DNA from 3 places in the Sphaerospermopsis torques-reginae ITEP-024 genome. Region 1 is predicted to be linked to each of the others. Evidence: predicted binding sites of a transcription regulator. Region 1 holds the regulator's gene; each other region holds the start of a gene.
What was found. Region 1 encodes NtcA, which controls nitrogen genes in cyanobacteria. Its sites were predicted from a motif close to TNTGTANNNNNNNNTACANA; they were not measured.

Region 2: the regulator NtcA is predicted to act here: its motif matches at 1,139-1,158, upstream of K2F26_RS19990 (Glu/Leu/Phe/Val family dehydrogenase).
Region 3: the regulator NtcA is predicted to act here: its motif matches at 2,161-2,180, upstream of K2F26_RS16375 (SAM hydrolase/SAM-dependent halogenase family protein).

Annotation. Positions count from the first base shown of each region.
Region 1 covers NZ_CP080598.1:3,990,882-3,998,038, reverse strand. The annotation lists gene K2F26_RS18660 (polysaccharide biosynthesis/export family protein) at 1-966, opposite strand, end outside; gene K2F26_RS18655 (ABC transporter ATP-binding protein) at 1,405-2,379, opposite strand; gene hisB (imidazoleglycerol-phosphate dehydratase HisB) at 2,525-3,121, opposite strand; gene fabI (enoyl-ACP reductase FabI) at 3,220-3,996, opposite strand; gene ntcA (global nitrogen regulator NtcA) at 4,480-5,151, shown strand; gene K2F26_RS18635 (DUF3084 family protein) at 5,331-6,821, shown strand; gene K2F26_RS18630 (pre-16S rRNA-processing nuclease YqgF) at 6,974-7,157, shown strand, end outside.
Region 2 covers NZ_CP080598.1:4,285,219-4,292,375, reverse strand. The annotation lists gene K2F26_RS19990 (Glu/Leu/Phe/Val family dehydrogenase) at 1-1,057, opposite strand, end outside; gene K2F26_RS19985 (cytochrome P450) at 1,255-2,598, shown strand; gene K2F26_RS19980 (carotenoid oxygenase family protein) at 2,659-4,146, opposite strand; gene K2F26_RS19975 (folate/biopterin family MFS transporter) at 4,418-5,779, opposite strand; gene K2F26_RS19970 (hypothetical protein) at 5,970-6,164, opposite strand; gene xth (exodeoxyribonuclease III) at 6,824-7,157, shown strand, end outside.
Region 3 covers NZ_CP080598.1:3,516,595-3,523,751, reverse strand. The annotation lists gene K2F26_RS16395 (UDP-N-acetylmuramoyl-L-alanyl-D-glutamate--2,6-diaminopimelate ligase) at 1-526, shown strand, start outside; gene K2F26_RS16390 (photosystem I assembly protein Ycf3) at 654-1,175, shown strand; gene gatC (Asp-tRNA(Asn)/Glu-tRNA(Gln) amidotransferase subunit GatC) at 1,326-1,616, shown strand; gene pirA (arginine synthesis PII-interacting regulator PirA) at 1,943-2,098, opposite strand; gene K2F26_RS16375 (SAM hydrolase/SAM-dependent halogenase family protein) at 2,204-3,001, shown strand; gene K2F26_RS16370 (hypothetical protein) at 3,115-3,306, shown strand; gene K2F26_RS16365 (DUF2301 domain-containing membrane protein) at 3,978-4,655, shown strand; gene dprA (DNA-processing protein DprA) at 4,709-5,902, shown strand; gene psb28 (photosystem II reaction center protein Psb28) at 5,977-6,348, opposite strand; gene K2F26_RS16350 (serine hydrolase) at 6,459-7,157, opposite strand, start outside.

The sequences.
Region 1 (7,157 bases):
AGTTTGCAATAATTCCCAGAGATTGAGATTTAATGTTTGTTCTGAGCCAATTCTAGTAGGACGGCGGATTTTAATACTCCGCACATCCGCTTGTGATGTAATTCCTCCAGCTAGTTGAATTGCTCGCATGACAGTTGGTAAGCCTGTTCCTGGCGCTCCACCATCATTTCCACCACCACCACCTGGTGTTACTAAATAAGAACCGGGACGGTACACTTGACCTGTAATAGCTACTGTGCGGGGTGCAGTTTGACTAGCCGCATAATTGGCTGCAAATAAATTCCGAGCTTCAGCAACGTTGAAATCTGTGGCGGTGGGTACAACTATGGTGTCTCCATCCCGTAAGGTGATATCTTGGGGTATTCTGCCTGTTTGGGTGATTTCTTTGAGGTTGAGAGCAATAACCTGTTCACCAGAACGTCCGACCTTACGGCGTAATTGTACTTTAGTCACATCTGCTGCTAATGTTACCCCTTGGGCTGTGCTAAGTGCTGCTAATATTGTGGGATATTGTAAACCGGGATTATCGCCGCCGCTGCCCTGTAAACTGAGAGTGTAAGCGCCTGGTCGTGTTACCTCTCCAGCTACAAAAATGTTAATGGGACGAGGTGATAATAAATTAACTGAAATTAGCGGACGTTTGAGAAAGCGAGCATATCTTCTAGATATTTCGTCTGCTGCCTGTTCCGTTGTTAATCCAAGAACGGATATACTACCAATTAGAGGTAGGTTAATTGAACCACCAGGGGGTACTTGATATTCACCCGTATATTCAGGTACTTCAAATATGTTGACACGAATGCGATCGCCTCCTCCTAATAAGTAATCTGTAGATATGCTTGAGGTGGATGATACTGGTCGTTGTTGTGCTATGCTGACAGATGGTAAAGCAATATTGACACTCGTTAACAAAACTACAGCCGTAGTTGAATGGGTTAGAAATTTCCACAAATGTATATTAATCATATTTACCTGAGAATTTGAGACTACCATCTGTAATGTTCTAAACATTTTTAACGTTGACTATAGTTAATTATTCAAGTTCCCTAACATCCTTATTTTCCTGATTAACTATGATTTTCAGGATATAATTTGATTATGTATTCTGAATTTTTAGTTAACTTAATTTAAATTAAAACTCGGACATATCATCTAATTGTTAACGATTACAGCAAGTTTTTTCAAATTCGTCAATAGTGAAGAATCATATTTTATAGGGTTTAGGGAATAGAAGAAATTTTATTACAAGTTATTACCAGTAATTAGCCCTACATGATTTAAGTTACTTGTCAGTTATAAAAGCAAGTGTTTACACAATGTAGGGATCAGCATTTAGGAAACAGAAGAAGCTCCTGAATCTTGTACAAACGTTACCACGGAACGTATGTACTGAATCCTGAATTATTACTGATTTTGTTTTTGTATTTGTTGAATAAAGAACTCTTCTAAAGATTGACGAGTTAAGTTCATAGTCATAATTTTGCCACCCATTAATCGGAGACTGGCTAGAAAATCATAGTAATCTTCTTGTAAAATACCGTGCCAAGTACCATCAGGTTCAAATTGCAAATCAAGTATTCTTTTATTCAGAACTTCTGTATCGCCTCCTTGACCTTTAACATGATATGTATTCTCTGTACCTAAAAGTTCATTGAGAGAACCAGCACAAATTAATTCTCCTTTAGCCAGGATAGCAATGCGATCGCAAATTTGTTCTACTTCACTCAAAACATGACTGTTGAAAAATATTGTCTTTCCAGCTTTTTTGAGTGAGAGAATAATTTCTCGCATTTGGTAACGTCCCAAGGGATCAAGTCCAGACATTGGCTCATCTAAAAATACCAATTTTGGGTCATTAATTAATGCCTGAGCCATACCAACTCGTTGAAGCATTCCTTTAGAATAACGACGCATTAGCTTTTTGCGAGCATCAGTTTGGGATAACCCGACTAACTCTAACAGTTCGGGAATGCGTTGACGTTGCACCTTTTGAGGTATTTGAAATAAACCAGCAGCTAATTCCAGAAATTCCCAGCCGGTGAGATAGTCGTATAAATAGGGATTTTCTGGTAAGTAACCAATACGCTGTTTTACAGAGCGATCGCCCAATGGCTTACCTAATAATAATCCCCTGCCAGCAGAAGGGCGAATAATTCCCAGCAAAAGTTTTAACAGAGTGGTTTTACCAGCACCATTGGGACCCAATAAACCAAAGGTTTCACCTGGGTAAACTTGTAAAGAACAACTTTTGAGAGATACGACTTTTTGATTCAGCCAAAAACCCGTGCGATAAACTTTTCGCAACTCAGAAGTCAGGACTACTGGAGGCTGATCTACAGGATTCAGTTGAGGAGCGGATGTGTCTGCAACAGAATTCATCTTGTTTCAATTACCAATTACCGACTGGGTGCGATTGATTACAAGTTAAAAGGTAGCATGATAATAAACATGACTATATTGTAGTGTCAATTATCGCCAAGAGAATAGCTTTCTTACACTACCTTCTTACACTACCAGTAGTAACTTATAGCACACCTTTGGAACTAGGAATAGTCTCAGCACGACGAGGATCGATTTCTACTGCCATCCGCATCGCTCTCGCAAAGGCTTTAAAAGTTGCTTCAATAATATGATGAGAATTAATACCATCAAGTTGGCGAATATGTAAGGTCATTTGACTGTGATTCACCAACGCCACAAAAAATTCCCGCACCAGTTGGGTGTCATAAGTTCCCACTCTTTGAGTAGGAATGTCTAAACCATAACTGAGATGAGGTCTGCCAGAAAAGTCCAAAGCCACCTGAATCAAAGCTTCATCTAGGGGTGCAAGGAAATTACCAAAGCGGACAATGCCCTTTTTATTACCTAGTGCTTGATGTAAAGCTTGACCCAAGGTAATACCCACATCTTCATTAGTGTGGTGATCATCAATTTCCCAGTCACCTTTAGCTTGAATATCCAAATCAAATAAACCATGAGAGGCGATTTGATGGATCATGTGATCTAAAAAGGGAATACCCGTGTTAGCTTTGCAGATGCCTGTACCATCAATATTAATGGTTACTTGGACATCAGTTTCCCCAGTAGTACGCTTAACTGTAGCAATGCGGTTGTTAGTCATTAGTCATTAGTCATTCGTTATTGGTGATTAGTGATTGGTGATTGGGCTATTAACTTTACCCTGCTTTCTGTCACCTGTCACCTGTCACCTGTCACCTATTACATTCCCATCATTTCATATCCTGCATCTACATACAGGATTTGACCAGTAATGCCGCTAGATAAATCACTACACAAGAAAGTGGCTGTATTACCTACTTCTAATTGTGTAACGGTGCGACGCAGGGGTGCGATTGCCTCAACATGATGAATCATATCTAAAATGCCGCCTACTGCTGAAGATGCCAAAGTGCGGATGGGACCTGCGGAAATACCATTAACGCGAATATTTTGGGGACCCAGTTCTGCTGCTAAGTAACGAACACTAGCTTCTAATCCAGCTTTAGCTACACCCATGATGTTATAGTTAGGGATAGCTCGCACAGCACCTAAATAGGAGAGAGTAACAATACTACCGCCTTGAGTCATCAAAGGTTTGGCAGCACCGCTTAACTGAATCAGTGAATAAGTGCTAACTTCCAAAGCTTTATTAAAACCGGAACGGGAGGTTTTGCTAAAATCTCCGCTTAAATCTTCTTTGTTAGCAAAAGCCAGACAGTGAATGAGGATGTCTAATTTACCCCATTGATCACGGACAGTTTCAAAAGTGGCTTGAATTTGTTCCTCGTTTTCAACGTTACAGGGAAGAAATAAGCTAGGTTGGAGAGGTTCGACTAATTCTGAGACTTTTTTCTCGAATTTGCCTTTTTCATCTGGCAAATAGGTAATGCCCAAGTTAGCACCAGCTTGGTGTAGTTGTTGAGCAATACCCCAGGCAATGGAGCGATTATTGGCAATACCCGTGACTAAGGCATTTTTACCGGACAGATTCAGCATAGAAATAGTCAATGTGATCAATCATTAGGAGTATATATAACCATACTAGAATCTGACCCTATTTTTACTGAGTTAGGTAGGGGATTTTCAAAATTATCATTCGTTTGGGTGTTGTAAGCCAAAAATTTACGATAAAGCAGATTGCAGATCAATGAGGTACAGCATCTAGCTTGAAACATAGACAGAAAGAGAGTTTTACTCCTGACTCCTGACTCCTGTCTCCTGCTGTAATTGTTTAAGAAGTTATAAAGATATTGCAAATTTTTCTGCAAAAAAACCTTTATAGTTCAGTTTGATAAACGACTGATCAACAATTCTGGGCTAAAAATAACAAAAATTGGGTATCATGATCAACAAATAAAGATAAAATGAGAAATTTGAGTATAGGAAAAAACAAAAAGGTTGACGGTGCTTTATTGAATTTTCAGATGTATTCTTAGGTAATCAGTTTTTGTTTTTCCGGCATTGGGTAGGGGAAGGGAGATGATCGTGACACAAGATAAAGCCCTAGCAAATGTTTTTCGTCAGATGGCAACTGGAGCATTTCCGCCAGTTGTGGAGACGTTTGAACGCAACAAAACGATCTTTTTTCCCGGCGATCCCGCCGAACGAGTTTATTTTCTTCTCAAGGGTGCTGTGAAACTTTCCAGGGTATATGAAGCAGGAGAAGAAATAACGGTAGCATTGCTACGGGAAAATAGTGTTTTTGGCGTGTTGTCATTGCTAACGGGTAATAAGTCAGATAGGTTCTATCATGCAGTTGCCTTTACGGCGGTAGAATTACTTTCTGCCCCAATTGAACAAGTAGAGCAAGCACTCAAGGAAAATCCAGAATTATCAATGTTAATGCTGCGGGGACTATCTTCGCGGATTCTGCAAACAGAGATGATGATTGAAACCCTTGCTCATCGAGATATGGGTTCTCGGTTGATCAGTTTTTTGTTAATTCTCTGTCGGGATTTTGGTGTACCCTGTGCAGATGGCATTACCATTGATTTGAAGCTATCCCATCAGGCGATCGCTGAAGCAATTGGTTCTACTCGCGTTACAGTCACCAGATTGCTTGGCGATTTACGCGAGAAAAAAATGATCTCCATCCACAAGAAAAAGATTACTGTGCATAAACCTGTCACATTAAGTAAGCAATTTACTTAAAATCTGTTGGGGGGAAAGTTGGTACAAGTTGTATTGAAGTTGTGTTTGGAAAAAAATACCCGCAATCGGAGGTAATTGAAAAATTGACTAAATTCTGCTTTTGCCAATCTTCTTTCCCCCACAGACAATGGTTGAAAGTAGTAGGCTGTATCTGGAAGCATTTCTGGCGGTAGTTGAAGATGGCCACCGGGTACATCCTGATAGCAGCAATTTTAATTCTGGGGGGCGTGATTGCCACTGTGGGCGATCGCATTGGCACTAAAGTAGGCAAGGCACGCCTCTCTTTATTCAATCTGCGTCCCAAAAACACGGCGGTACTCGTAACTATTTTTACGGGTGGTGTAATTTCCGCCTCAACTTTAGCAATTTTATTTGCTGCTGATGAAGGTTTGCGGAAAGGAGTGTTTGAGTTAGAGGATATTCAAAAAGACCTAAGAAACAAGCGAGAACAATTAAAAATTGCCGAAACCCAAAAAACTGAGGTAGAAAATCAGTTAATTCAAGCGAGGAAAGAACAAGCTCAAGCACAGCAAGATTTACAGAAAATTAATCAGTCTCTACAAGCGGCGAATGCCAAACAACGGATCACCCAAGCTCAACTCAATCGCACTATTAGCCAACAAGCTAAAACTCAAGCCCAACTTCAAGGCACTCAAAGCCGACTCGGTGAAGTAGTAATTCAGTATAGACAAGCTATAAATGAACTAGAAAACCTTTATCAACAGCGTCAGGCATTGCAGACAGCAGTGCAAGAGTTGAGGGCAGAACGTCAGCGACTGTATGCTGAAGCGAAAAAAGCCATTGACGAAGCTAAGACAGCAATTGAAAAACGCGATCGTGAACTTGCTAATCGGCAAGAAGTTATTAAACAGCGCGATCAAAAAATCGCTAATTTAGATAAACTCATTCAAAATCGCAATTTAGAAATTAAAAAACGAGAACAAGTAATTGCCACTAGAGAAGCTCGGCTCAAAGAATTAGAAAATCAGCGACAATATTTAGAGCAGGAAGTAGCAAGGCTAGAAAAATATTACCAGTCTTATCGTGACCTGCGTTTGGGTAAATTGGCCTTAGTTCGTGGGCAAGTTTTGGCTGCTGGAGTAGTTCGTGTCGATAAACCTACTGCTGCTGGTGAAGTAGTAGTCCAAATTTTGCAAGAAGCTAACCGCAATGCCAACATCCAATTAAGTGAACCGGGAACAAATCCGGGAAATGCAGAATTATTGCGTGTTACCCAAGAGAGAGTTGAACAACTGATCAAGAAAATTCAAGATGGCAGAGAATATGTAGTGCGAATTTTTTCTGCGGGTAATTATGTCAGAGGAGAAAAACAGATAGAATTTTTTGCTGATGCCATGCCCAATCAACTGGTATTCTCCGCAGGTGAAGTTTTAGCTACAACCTCTGCTGATATGAAAACTATGACATCATATCAATTACGGCAACGGCTAGATTTACTAATTTCTGCTTCTCAATTTCGCGCCCGCAATGCTGGTATTGTGGAAACAGTGCAGGTAGATGGAACTTTTCTGCGCTTTTTTGCCCAATTGCAACAATCTGAACAACCTTTGGAAATTAAAGCCATAGCCGCTGAGGATACCTATACAGCTGGTCCCTTGAGAGTCAAGTTAGTAGCAATATCCAATGGACAAATTATTTTTAGCACATGATTGGTGATTGGTGACTGGGGACTGGTGACTGGTGACTGGTGACTGGGTAATAAATTTTATGTTTCCCAATTAACTATCAACAATTACCCATTACCCATTACCCATTACCCATTACCCATTACCTATTCCCTATTCCCTATTCCCTATTCCCTATGACTAATACACAACCTGCAATTTTAGGCTTTGATCCTGGTCGAGATAAATGTGGTGTAGCTGTGATGGGGTTGGATCGGCAGTTGTATTTTCATCAAGTTGTACCTGCGGTTGAGGCGATCGCCCAAATTTCCTTATTGCGGCAAAGATTTCCTGTGTCTTTAATCGTCATGGGAGATCAAA
Region 2 (7,157 bases), 290 kb from region 1:
AAATATCCGGTAAAACGGTTACTCCACGGTCTTCCAAAACTCGGTTAGCTTCCAAAGTCACAGGTCCATTAGCTGCTTCAGCAATCATTTGCGCTTGAATCTGATGCACATTTTCTTCCGTAATTTGATTTTCTAAAGCAGCAGGAATTAATACATCACAAGGTAAAGTGAGTAAATCTGCGTTACTAATGGGTATAGCTTGGGGAAAACCTACCACACTGCGACGATTTTCCGCAGCATAAGCTTTTAAAGCTGGAATATCAAGCCCAGTTTCCGCATATACACCCCCAGCACCACTGGAAACCGCAATAATTTTCGCCCCGGCTTGGTATAACAATTCAGCCGCAGCACCCCCCACATTACCGAAACCTTGAATAGCAATTTTTACATCTGCCAGGGATTTACCTTGATCTGCCAAGGCTTCCCGGACAATAATCATTACACCCCGCCCCGTAGCCATTTCCCGACCCAGAGAACCACCCACAGAAAGCGGTTTACCAGTAACAACACCGGGTACAGCATGACCCATATTTACAGAATAAGTATCCATCATCCAGGCCATTTCCCGCGCAGATGTACCCATGTCTGGGGCTGGTATATCTACTGATGGTCCGATATCTTTAATTAACTCACTGATATAACGGCGACTAATTCTTTCTAATTCTCCCACACTGTATTTTTTCGGATCTATGGGAATACCACCTTTAGCACCACCGTAGGGAATACCTAACAACGCACATTTCCAAGTCATCAACATCGCTAAAGCGGAAACTTCCCGTAAAGTCACCGCCGGATGGTAGCGAATACCACCTTTATATGGTCCTAAAATATCCGAATGTTGTACCCGATGTCCGGCTAAAACCCGCACTTCCCCATTATCCATTTTGACGGGTATGGAAACTGTGACGACTTTCCGGGGATGGCTGAGAATTTCTAATAAACCAGGATCTAATTTTAACTCTTTACCTGCCCATTCTAAATAACTACAAGCTTGATCAAACGGGCAAATATGGGCTGGGGAATGATTTTCCCACACTGGGCGCGAGGTTGTAACCATAACATTTACTCCTCATCACGGTACTTTGGTGAACCGGATATGTAAGGTTAGCTTACCCTGTTTTTTTGAAAAAATATGAATTTTGTAGTTTTCGTTACAATTTTTTAGTTTTATTTCTGCATGGTGGCAACTTGGCCAGAATTAACAAATATATTACAATTGTTTAAGTTTTATTAAATAAATAAGTTAAACACAACATGAAAACCCAAGACAACAAATTACAAAATCAATTACCTTTACCACCTGGAAACTTTGGTTTACCTATCATTGGTGAAACAATTAGTTTTTTAACAGATAAAAACTTTGCCAATAAACGACAAAAGAAATACGGCAACGTTTTTAAAACTAATATCTTTGGTTCTCCTACAATTATGATGATAGGAGCAGATGCAAACCGCTTTGTATTTAGTGGTGAAAATCAAAATTTTACAATTCAATGGCCTAAGACTGTTTCAGAATTGCTTGGTCCTGCATCTTTAGCAACACAAACTGGAAGCATTCATCAAACCAGACGTAAATTATTAGCTCAAGCATTTCAACCCAGAGCTTTAGCTAGTTATGTACCAGGAATGGTGGAAATTACTAATAGCTATTTACAAAAATGGGTAAATTTAGGTCAATTAACCTGGTATCCTGAAATCAGACAATATACTTTTGATGTAGCTTGTAAATTATTAGTAGGAACAGATACTACTAATGATGCTCATTTTGCGGAATTATTTGAAGAATGGTGTCAAGGTTTATTTACTCTTCCTATTCGTTTACCTTGGACTAAATTTAGTAAAGCTTTAAAAAGTAGAGAATTGTTATTAGCAAAAATTGAGAAGATTATTTTACAACGTCAAAAGCAACCAAGTTTAGAAAATTCAGAAACAGATGCTTTGGATTTGTTGTTAAATGCTAAAGATGAAGATGGTAATAGTTTGAGTGTAAATGAACTCAAAGATCAAATTTTGACATTATTATTTGCTGGACATGAAACTTTAACTTCGGCAATGTCTTCTTTTTGTTTGTTGTTAGCACAAAACCCGGACATTTTAGCAGCAGCAAGAAAAGAACAACAACAAATAAATGTTACAGGTGCGCTCACATCTGAACATTTAAAACAAATGACTTATTTAGACCAAATACTCAAGGAAGTTTTGCGAGTTATTCCTCCTGTTGGTGGTGGTTTTCGTTCTGTAACTAAAACTTGTGAATTTAATGGATATAGTATTCCTCAAGGTTGGAGTATACTATATCAAATAGGGAAAACCCATCAGGACGAAACTATCTATAAAGATGCCCAAAGTTTTGACCCTCAAAGGTTTGGTGTAGAGAGAAATGAGGATAAATCTAAACCCTTTAGTTATGTTACCTTTGGTGGGGGAATGAGAGAATGTATAGGTAAAGAATTTGCTAAGTTGGAAATGAAAATATTTGCTGCGTTGCTGTTGCGTGGTTATGAATGGGAACTTGTACCAGGACAAAATTTAGATTTAAAAATGACACCCACACCTCAACCCAGTGATGGTTTAAAGGTGGTTTTCCGTTCTATTTAAGTTGATTTAATTTTTAGTAATTTGTTGGGTTGCGCTATCGCTTAACCCAACCTACATTAATTAAATGAATATTTCTGGTGTAAAACTCCCATGTAAACTGTATGGAATATGATGTTTAAGGTGTAATTTTGCGATCGCACCTTTTGAAAAATCCTGAGCATCTAAAATCACTACATCTGAACGATGATGTTCAGCATCATAAACTAAAGCTATTACCCAACCTTCATCTTCTTGTTGAGAATTAGGACGAGGAATAAAAATTGGTTCACCCATAAAACCCCGTGGTGCTGCACTCCAAATTTCTCGCTTTTCTGTTTGTAAATCTACTTTCATGATTGCTTGTAAGGGTGCATTTCCTGTGGGGTTATGTGCCGCAGCAATATATAAATAACGATAGGGTTTTCCTACATTATTGGGGTGAATAGAAGGAAATTCACAAGCACGTTTATCTATTAACTGACTTTGTACTTTGTGATCTGATAACTTAATATCTAAGTTAATATCAAATCGCCAAATTTGTCCTGGTGCATTAGTGTCAAAGTTGGTTTTTAGATAATCAGTATTTGGTTCTACTTCTGGTAATGATTCATAGCAAATTGAATCAATGATAATTTCAGTTTCCACTTCAAAAGCATTGACATGATGGAAAATAAAACCTGCTTGAGTTTCTAAAGTTCTGACTTCTTCTTTTTCAGCTTTACTATCTTTGCGGGGAATAATAATGATTTTTGTGGGTTGATTTTTTTGGACTTTAATACATTGTCCAGCACTGGCCATTCCTAAAGCGAAAGGTATGGGGTTAAAATTAACGGGGTTTTGAAAGAAGATACAGTAATTTTCGGTAATTACAAAATCATGAATAAAGCAAAAACCAGGAACACTATGATTTTGTTTGCTGATAATTTCGCCGTTGGTATTGAGTTCAAAAATTGTAATTGTGGTTGATAGTCCTGGTTTAATAGCAAAATTAACTAATTTACCATTGGGATCTATGCGGGGATGGGCGCTAAAAGCTTCACCTTGGGATAATACACCATTGAAATATTCGTTTCCTAATGTTTCTAAAGTTTGCGGGTGCAATAAATAAGGTTCTGCTGCTTCCCATAATGCTAATAGTTTTTTACCCCAATAGATAACATTAGTATTAGCAATATGTTTGATTTTAAAATCAAAGGCGTTAGCTAACCAACCTCCTGGTTTTTGTGTACCAAATACGCCACGATAAAGAATTTTACCAGCTTTTTTTTCTGCTAAATAACCTTCTGTTTCTACAAATCTATTACGAAAATGAGCGCGTCCGTTGGTAAATGTGATTTTACTGATCATCCCGTCACCATCAAAGGGATGATGCAATCTTTGTCCGTTGATATCTAATAAACCGGGTCCATTTCTCAATAGTGTTCCTTGTAGTTCTGCGGGTATTACCCCTTCTATTTCATCAATCCAATAATCATATTCTTGTTTTAGTGATTCATATCCTTTTTGCCAATCTTCACGAGTATAGGATTTTGGTAAAGTTTGGTTTTGTTGATTTTTTAATGTTTGCATATTTGAGAAAATGATTTCTTGGATTTTTTGTAATGTGTTGGGAAGTTTAAATCCTATGGTTAGGGCTGTATGGTTAGGGCGGGTAAGACTTGTACTGAGCCTGTCGAAGTATGCCCACCACACAAGATTTTTATTGTCAGGATTCAGGATACAGAAGACTGATTAAATAAGTCTTTGAGTATCATATCATAATTGATGTTTTACAAAATTATTGAATTTGCTATTTACTGATTTGGCTATGATTCTAATTCCTGAATCCTGAAATATGGACTTAATTATTAACTGAATTAGCTGTCAAGGTGTGGATTTCTGGTTCTTGTTCGCTGGGTAAGAATTGAATAAATAGCAGCGGTAAAAGGGCAATCAAATTAGTGATAATCACTAATAACCAGAGGGTATCAAAGTTATTTTCGGTAATGCCTAACCAGTGCATGATTAAAGCCCCAAACTCTCTGGAAATAGCTCCTCCTAAATTGAAGATTGACATTAAGAGGGCAAATAATGTAGCTTCGATTCCCAAGGGACAAATTCTTGCTGCTAATACCATCACTGGCATGAATGCGATTTGTCCCATGACGGCAAGAATTAAGCTATCACCTAAACTGAACCATTGATCATCTATTCCTAATGTTCTATTTGTGTGTGTGACTAACAGTAACATCGTCATTCTTAATAGTGTGGAAATGACGATACTCCAACCACAAATTACCCGAAATGGTACGGATTTTAAGAACCTTTGGAACATCCAAATACCAATTAATGAGGCTAAACTTGTAACTAAATGTACTCGGCCTAAAAATTCAGGTTGAAAGTGTAATTCGTTGGTGAAAAAGTAGAAAAAAGCTGCTTCTCCGCTAGGGGTAGATTGCCAGAGAAAGATAAATGCTGTGGGTAGCCAAATTGCTTTTTGTGTAAAGGCTTTGCCTACTTGTTTGAGTTGAGTTGGGATGCTAAGTGGTTGATTCTGGTCATGCTGTGGGGTATATTTGTTAATTGGGGTTTCTGCAATTAACCAAGCTACCACGGAAATAATTAGCGGAAAAAATGCCGTGACTAAAAATACTGTGCGTGTGCTGAAATATTCTAAGAGTAAGCCGCTAAAGTAAGCTGTAATTAATCCGCCCAGAGCGGTAGCACCCCAACACAGAGATTGTAGAGAACCTGCTTTGGCTTGACTTTCTACTCTGGCACGTTCAACAACGAGGGAGTCAACTATGACATCACTGAAGGCAACGGAAAGAGAAGATAGAGCGATCGCAATTGTTGCCGCCCAGCTACTATTAACTATTGTTCCCAAACTTACCCAAGCGGATGCGCCTAGTATCCCAGATAACACCAAATATGGACGGCGACGGTAGCCAAATATGGGCAAACCATCGGAAATAAAGCCAAATAATGGCTTAATCATCCAAGGTAGAGCAACTATTCCCAACAGTGCTGATACCTCAACTGGACTCAGTTGTAATTCATCTTTGAGGAAAAAGCTAACGGCTAGACGCGATAACCCTAATATGCCTTGAACAAAGTAGACTGCTAGAATCGCAATTAGTTCTGGTTTAGGTTCATTACCTAAGAGAATTTTTTTGCCTACTGAGTCTTTGACTTTGGGCAAGTCAGATGAGTGAATCAGCATTTGATGAATATTCTTTAAGTTTTATCTACTTTTATATCATATCGACATTAACTGGAAGTTATCCGCTGTTCTAGCAACAAAGTCAAACCAAAGCGCAAGCGCCATCTCTAGCTTGACGCTTGCTCTCAACAAATATGGTATTCACTTGTCTATTTCCACTCTGTAGATATTCAGAACCAGCCGCAGGAGATTACTCTACTGAGTTAACAGCAGACGGAGTAACTACTCCTGTGTTACGGGTTTCCAAATGATTTGATAAGCGACTGATGGTTAACAGTGGTACTTCTTGTCGGCACGACAGGCAAAACCAATATAGTTCACCATGACGGACATGACGTAGAATTGATCCACCGCAGCATGGGCAAGTGTTGGCTCTATTACTCATACCAATGTCCTCCTAAAAAAGTTTGTTGTTGTAATCAAGCAAAAAAATTTTGATTAAACCTAAATGGGGGTTGCTGTGAAAGTTCCAACCTCTCCGCTTGGTGACAGAATTTGCATATTTTGGGATATTTTCTGGTGAAAATTGAGCTAATATGCTATATCTTGCGATTCTTGGTTTGGTCTACAAAGAGTGTCAACATCATATATATTGATTTATTGATTTGACATCACCTGCTACCAATCCTGAAATTATTTTATGAGGTAAAAGCATTTCTACTTACTTTTCTTCCATTTAAGTTAACTTTTCTGACTGACTATTAGAAAAGCGTATTCTCGGTTAACTGTATTATCAACTCACTCACCAATGTAATATCACAGTCGTAGCAAGTGCTAACAATTAACGTCTTTATTAATTTACAAGCAAGGATTTTATATTTTCATCTATCTGGGGGATCATAATCATTTATAATGTTCTGTAGCCTAACTTACAATTTTGCCTATTTTGTATTTGCAAATACGCATTTACAACAGGGATCAATTACTTATACCTTATTTTTAAGTGAATGGGAGGTTGAACAAAAAAATTCACAATCAAAAATGGTTACAAAAAATTTACACATTTTATATTTCTTAATCTAGTAAATTACGGATAAGTAACTTATGAAAATCGCTACTTGGAATGTCAATTCAATTCGGACTCGTTTAGAACAGGTGATTAACTGGTTAAGTGAAAATCCCGTTGATGTCTTGTGTTTACAGGAAACGAAAGTTATAGATCAAGGTTTTCCCCTCAATTCCTTTGAAAACTTAGGTTATCATCCTTATATTTACGGACAGAAAGCATATAACGGAGTGGCGCTAATTAGCAGTCAACCTTTGGAAGATGTGAGTATGGGTTTCTGTTCAGTTTTGAAAGACTTAGATCCTACATGGGATGAACAAAAGCGGGTAATTAGTGGTGTAATTGATGGTGTAAGAATTGTCAATCTTTACG
Region 3 (7,157 bases), 470 kb from region 1:
ACCTGATTTTCCAGGAGTGCCGGGAAGAATGGAACGGGTGCAAATTAGCGATAATCAAGATGTTAGCGTGATTGTAGACTATGCCCACACTCCTGATAGTTTAGAAAATTTACTGAAAGCAGCACGTCCGTTTATACCAGGAAGAATGATTTGTGTGTTTGGGTGTGGAGGAGATAGAGACAGAACAAAACGCCCGAAAATGGGTAAAATTGCCGCAGAATTAGCTGATATTGCGGTAGTAACGTCAGATAACCCCCGCACAGAAAACCCTGATAAGATTTTAGAGGATATTTTGGCAGGTATTCCTGATGTTGTGCAACCGGTGGTAATTGGCGATCGCGCTACAGCTATCCGTACTGCTATCCTAGAAGCTCAACCCGGTGATGGTGTATTATTGGCAGGTAAAGGCCACGAAGATTATCAAATTTTAGGTACGGAAAAAATCCATTTTGATGATCGAGAACAAGCACGGGAAGCTTTACAGTTGAGAGGAGTCAGGAGTCAGGAGTCAGGAGTCAGGAGGTAGGGGAAGTGGGGGAAGTAGGGGAAGTAGGGGAGATAACACCCCAGTCACCAGTCACCAGTCACCAGTCACAAGTCACCAATCACCAAAAATCAGCTAGATTAACTTATAGGATAAGAAAGGGGCAAATATGCCAAGAACACAGAAAAACGATAACTTTGTTGACAAGTCTTTTACCGTTATGGCAGATATTATTCTCAAAATACTGCCAACTAACAAAAAAGCGAAGGAAGCATTTGTATATTACCGTGATGGTATGTCAGCACAAGCTGAAGGCGAATATGCTGAAGCTTTAGAATATTATGAAGAAGCTTTATCTTTAGAAGAAGACTCTAACGATAAGAGTTTTATTCTCTATAATATGGGTTTGATTTATGCTAGTAATGGCGATCATGAAAAAGCTTTAGAATTTTATCATCAAGCAATTGAATTAAACCCCCGTCTACCCCAGGCTTTAAATAATATCGCTGTAATTTATCACTACAAAGGTGAAAAAGCTAAAGAAGAGGGTGATAATGACGCTGGTGAAGCGTTGTTTGATCAAGCCGCGGATTATTGGATTAGAGCGATTCGTCTAGCTCCTAATAATTATATTGAAGCACAAAACTGGTTAAAAACTACCGGGCGATCGCAAATTGACGTATTCTTTTAATTTGGTAATGGGTAATTGGTAATTGGTAATGGGTAATTGGTAATTGGTAGTTAGAAACAACTCTTTTCTGTCACCTGTCACCTGTCACCTGTCACCTGTCACCTGTCACCTGTCACCTATTCCCTATTCCCTATTCCCTATTCCCTGACTATGATAGATCGTGAACAAGTCCATAAAGTTGCTAACCTCGCTCGGTTAGAATTAACACCAGAGGAAGAAGCGCAATTTTCCACCCAACTCAGTAGTATTCTAGAGTATGTCGAACAACTGAGCGAACTTGATGTTGCTGATGTACCTCCCACAACTAGAGCTATTGATGTTAGCAATGTCACAAGAGAAGATAAATTACAACCCTATCCTGATCGAGAAGCTATTCTCAGCAGCGCACCTGAACAGGAAGGAGATTTTTTCAAAGTTCCTAAAATTCTCAATGCTGATTAAACAACAATTAACAATTGATAATTGACAATTGATAATTGTTTAATTCAAGGTTTAAACCCTCCCCTTTCAAGGGGATAAAACCCAAAAAAATCCGCTTTTTCAATATTCTTCCTCATTGTCAATTGTTCATTGTTAATTGTCGATTATTGAAAAACTACCAAAATTAAACAAATTTTAGGAAGTTTCAGGGGAATTATCTTTCCCTGGTTTTTTGTTTAGTCTTGATTTTACGACCCCATAAAAAAACCTGCTTTCGCAGGTAAACACACAACCAAACTAAAAAGCCTAAAAAATTAACATGAATAAACATCAATATTGAAAATACTTCATTGGTAATAAGCTTGTTCAGCTTCTAACTGACGAATCAAATTTTCATCACCTTGAGATTTTGCCACCTGTAAACGATGTTCAACGCTTTTTTTCATACTTTGTCTGTGTGCTTCTTCAGCTTTTTGAATTGCTTGTAGTCTATTTCTACTCATTGCCATAATTTTTACCTTGATACTCTTGATTTTGATGTCATGTTTTGATAACATACCACGTTTTTGTAGTTGTTGTTACAGAAAATTGTTAATAATTGTAAATCTATGAATCAAGTAAATATCTTGACTTTGTTAAGTGATTTTGGATATAATGATGTATATGTCGGAGTAATGAAAGGTATAATTTGCCAAGTTAACCCAAATCTAACCTTAATAGATTTAAATCATCAAATTCCACCGCAAAACATCGCCGCAGCTAGATTTTCCTTGATGAATGCTTATCCTTACTTTCCCCAGGGTACGGTACATTTAGCGGTAGTAGATCCGGAAGTAGGTGGTCAAAGGAGAGCGATCGCCCTAAAATTAGAAAAAGGTTATCTTGTTGGACCAGATAACGGCATTTTTAGCGGTATAATTGCTGAAAATCCGGTAATTACAGCAATAGAATTAACAAACTCTGAATATTGGCGAATATCTCAACCTAGCAGCACTTTTCACGGTAGAGATATTTTCGCACCTGTCGCGGCACATTTAGCAAGTGGTGTATCTCTGCAAAAGTTAGGCAGGGAAATAAATCCTGAAACTTTGGTAAAATTAAATATTGCAAAATGTCAAATTATAACTAATGGTGTAGCAAGTTGTATTCAATATATAGATCACTTTGGTAATTTAATCAGTAATATCCCTGGTAGTTTTGTGGAGGGTAAAACCTGGTGTGTAGAAGTTCAGGGTTTGCAAATACCAGGATGTGCAACTTACAGTGATGTGGAAGCTGGGGAAGTTTTAGCTTTGGTTGGTAGTCATGGGTGGGTAGAAGTTGCTGTAAATAGCGGTAATGCACAGATACAATTGCAAATGAAATATTTAGATAATTTACAAGTCTTGTTTTTGGAAGATTGTTAATTTATACTTAAAGGGTAGTTTCGCGCCAAGGCGCTAAGGAGCAAAGGCGCAAAGGAAGAAAGGAAGAAATTGTTTTGATTGATGTATAAAATTACTGTCTACTAAAAACTAATATGAAAGGAAAATTCTCAACAACTCTTATTTTATCGTCTTTACTGGCTTTAGCTACCACTGTCAGTATCAGTAAACCTAGCTATGCAGGTGGTACTAGATTTTATTGTGATAGAGTTGGTGGTGAATATTTCACTTTTGCACGCACAGAAGACGGGAGAAAATATCGGGTGATGAAATGGACATCCACATAATTTCCCGCACCTCATAATCCTCAAAACAGATGTTATGAAGTATCATCAAGATTTTAGGCTACACAGATTCCCACTATAATATTATGATAACCGAAACTAGAAAAATGTCAAGGGGTTTTTGAGGAATATTTTGATAAAATCTCACTGCCAACAGATCCTTAACTTCTTTTATTTCCTCTTGAGAGAAATTACTAAATATGGGAGCATCCCAAATGTGTAAATCTTTTTTGATCTAACGGTAAAAATGATCCAATGAACTGATATGATTGAACCGCAAAGGACGCAAAGGACACAAAGGTAAGAGAGTTTAAGATATTTTTTGGTGTTGCTGCGGTTATTTTTTCAAAATTGGGATGTTCCCCTAAATATGGTAAGAAGTCGGGAATCTAAAATCCTGTAAATCCTCTAATCCTGGACATCCTGATTCAGACAAAATCCCATCCTAATTATTTAATTTCTATTGATTAAATTCTTTAAAGTCCCCCTTTTTAAGGGGGATTTAGGGGGATCTAAAAGTTTTTGATACCCCATGAGTGACTTTTAAAAGATACTCTGAAAAAGGGGGGCTAAGATAAATTATGCAAAGATGGGGTTTTTCATGCTGTAAAAATTCACAATATCATACTAGAATAGCTATAGCAGTCAGTTAAAAATATCCTCTATTATTGAATATGACGACACAATCAATATCAACCCCAGAACCACAACCTACAGCAGAAGTATATCAAGGACAGTTTGGAGAATTTACTATTACTAAGAGCGATCGCATCGGTGTGATCATCTATCGTACCAGTTTAATGATAGCAGCAATTAGTTTTGCAATTGCTAGTAATTTAGCTTTATTTTATGCAGATAAACCTTTAGCAATTCAAGCTATTACCCCTCTTTACACTTGTTTTATTTTAGCATTAGGAGTGAGTTTATTAACTATTCACATATACATGAAATTACTACACCAAATTCTACAACTTTTCTGGATAATTGGTAGTATTTCCGCTTTGATTTTCGCACATTTGGATAATCAACCTTTTGCCATTACCATTTACAACCAACCACTAACTTTATTTGGTGTCGGTTTTACTTTTGCTGCTTTAACAGGTATTTTCTTTAAAGAAGGATTTTGTTTTAATCGGTTAGAAACTAAAATCTTAACTCCCCTTGTTCCCCTTTTATTATTAGGACATTTAGCAGGAATTTTATCAACCCAAGCAGAACAGGTTTTATTAGGAATTTGGGTAATTGCTTTTTTAGTCTTTGCTTTGCGGAAAACAATACAAAATATTCCCGCAGATATTGGTGATAAGTCGGTTTTTGAGTATTTGAGAAATCAAAGATTAGCAAAGGGTTAAAGATCAGAATATCTCACGCAAAGACGCAAAGACGCAGAGGTTGATTTTTTAAAATGTCTACTAGAGAAGAACGCAAATATTGGTTAGCTTGGTCGCAAATTTCGGGTATTGGTCCCATATTATTACAACGATTACACCAGCATTTTGGTCAATTAGAAAATGCTTGGAAAGCTAGTCCTGCGGAATTAAGAAAAATCGAAGGTTTTGGTTTTCAAACTTTAGAAAAAGTTGTTCAACAAAGAAGCAGAATAAACCCAGAACAATTACTGATTTCACATCAACAAATAAACCCCAATTTTTGGACTCCAGGAGATCCAGAATATCCGCAATTATTAAGGGAAATTCCCACACCTCCACCAATTTTATATTATCGTGGTGAAGTTGATTTACAAGAAAATTCAGGAAAAAAACCCTTAGTAGGTATTGTGGGAACTCGTAAACCTACAGAATATGGCATAAAATGGACTCGTCAAATTAGTACCGCTTTAGCTAAAAATGGTTTTACTGTGGTTTCGGGAATGGCCGAAGGAATAGACACGGAAAGTCATACCGCAGCAATGAAAGCGGGAGGTAGAACTATAGCGGTTATGGGAACTGGTGTAGATGTTATTTATCCTTATAAAAATAAAGATTTATATCAACAAATTTTAAAATCTGGCATAGTAATTAGTGAATATCCCGCGAAAACTCCACCTAACAGGACTCATTTTCCTCGCAGAAATCGCATTATCGCTGGTTTAAGTCGTGCAGTATTGGTGATGGAAGCGGGAGCAAAATCAGGTGCTTTAATAACTGCAAATTATGCAAATGAATTTTGTCGTGATGTGTACGCTTTACCGGGAAGAGTTGATGATGAACCATCTCAAGGATGTTTAAAATTAATTAGTCAAGGTGCAGGTTTAATAAATCAACAATTAAATGAATTATTAATTATGTTGGGTGCTATTCCCCAAATAGATGTAGAAACTCCTCTTTTTAATTCTGTTCCTTTATCTCAACCAACTCAAACTAAATTAGAAACTTCTAAATTAGAAACTCCTAAATTACAAACTTCTAAATTAGAAACTCCTAAATTAGAACCAGAACTACAAAAGGTAATAGATATTTTAGCTGTTGAATCTTTACCTTTTGATTTTATTGTGCAGAAAACAGGTATGGATGCGGGTTTAGTTTCTAGTTCTTTGTTACAGTTGGAATTAATGGGTTTAGTCTCCCAACTTCCCGGAATGAGATATCAGAAATTGTAGGTGACAGTTGACAGGTGACAGGTGACAGAAATAAATCTACCAATTATCAATTATCAATTATCAATTATCAATTATCAATTATTTTCCCCATATTCCATTCCGTTTGCATCGGCGTAACGGTGCAAAAAACGCATGATTCTTTCAAAATGATCTTCTCGTTCTACTTCAAATTTACAATCTACCCGTTTTAATTCATCTCCTTCATCTCCACCAAAAATAAACTTTGTTCCCGTAGGAGTAACGCGAATTTCTCCTTCTTCATCTGTTAATAATAGGGAATTTAAAGACTGTTTTGTAAAACTATTAAAACCGGATAAAGCTTTTAATTGTTCAAATTGCATAACTACAATCAGTTTACCAGTGCGGGTTTCCCGTCGTAAACTCACGTTACTCAGTTCTTCAAATAAACCTGCAAAAAATTGAATTGATGGAAGAGTAGATGTCATAATTAATTGGTGATTGGTAATGGGTAATGGGTAATGGGTAATGGGTAATAGATTAATCTAAAATCCAAAATCCAAAATCCAAAATCTAAAATCTAAAATTCCCCTGACTCCTATCTTGGTGGATAATATTGTGGAGTCATTATAGGAGCTTGATAAGTTCCCATTGGTACATTATTAACCATCCCATTAGGTGGTATTGGATTCATTACTTGAGGTTGAATGAAAGGTTGAGTAAAAGGTTGAATTGGTTGAATTGGTTGAACTGGTTGAACTGGTTGAACTGGTTGGACTGGTTGGACTGGTTGAACTGGTGGTTGAAAACTTGTTGATGGTGGATTATTTGTAGGAGTGCGGGGTGTGACATTCGTTTGACTAAAGTTTTCGTAAGCTGCTTTAGAGATAGAACGGATCAGTTTTTCCGCAGCAGGATCATTATGGGGACGTTGTACCATGACAGCAGCAATGTAACGCTTACCGGTGGGAATATCAATTAAACCTGCATCTCCTAACATTGTGCCAATATCACCGGTTTTATGATATGCTCTTGCTCCTTCTCCTAACCCAGAAGGTATGAGAGTGTCTCTTTCTGTGCGACGCATAATATCTAACATTAAATCACGCGATCGCATACTGACTAAATTACCTTGATTCACTTTAGCAATTAAATCTGCTAATTCTCTGGGAGATGTGGTATTTGTACCTTCTAAATCTGGTAAAATATTACGAATAACTGTAGTTGTTAATCCCCAACTGCGAAAACGCCCATTTAATACTTCCTGGCCTCCCAATCTGGTAATGAGCATATTTGT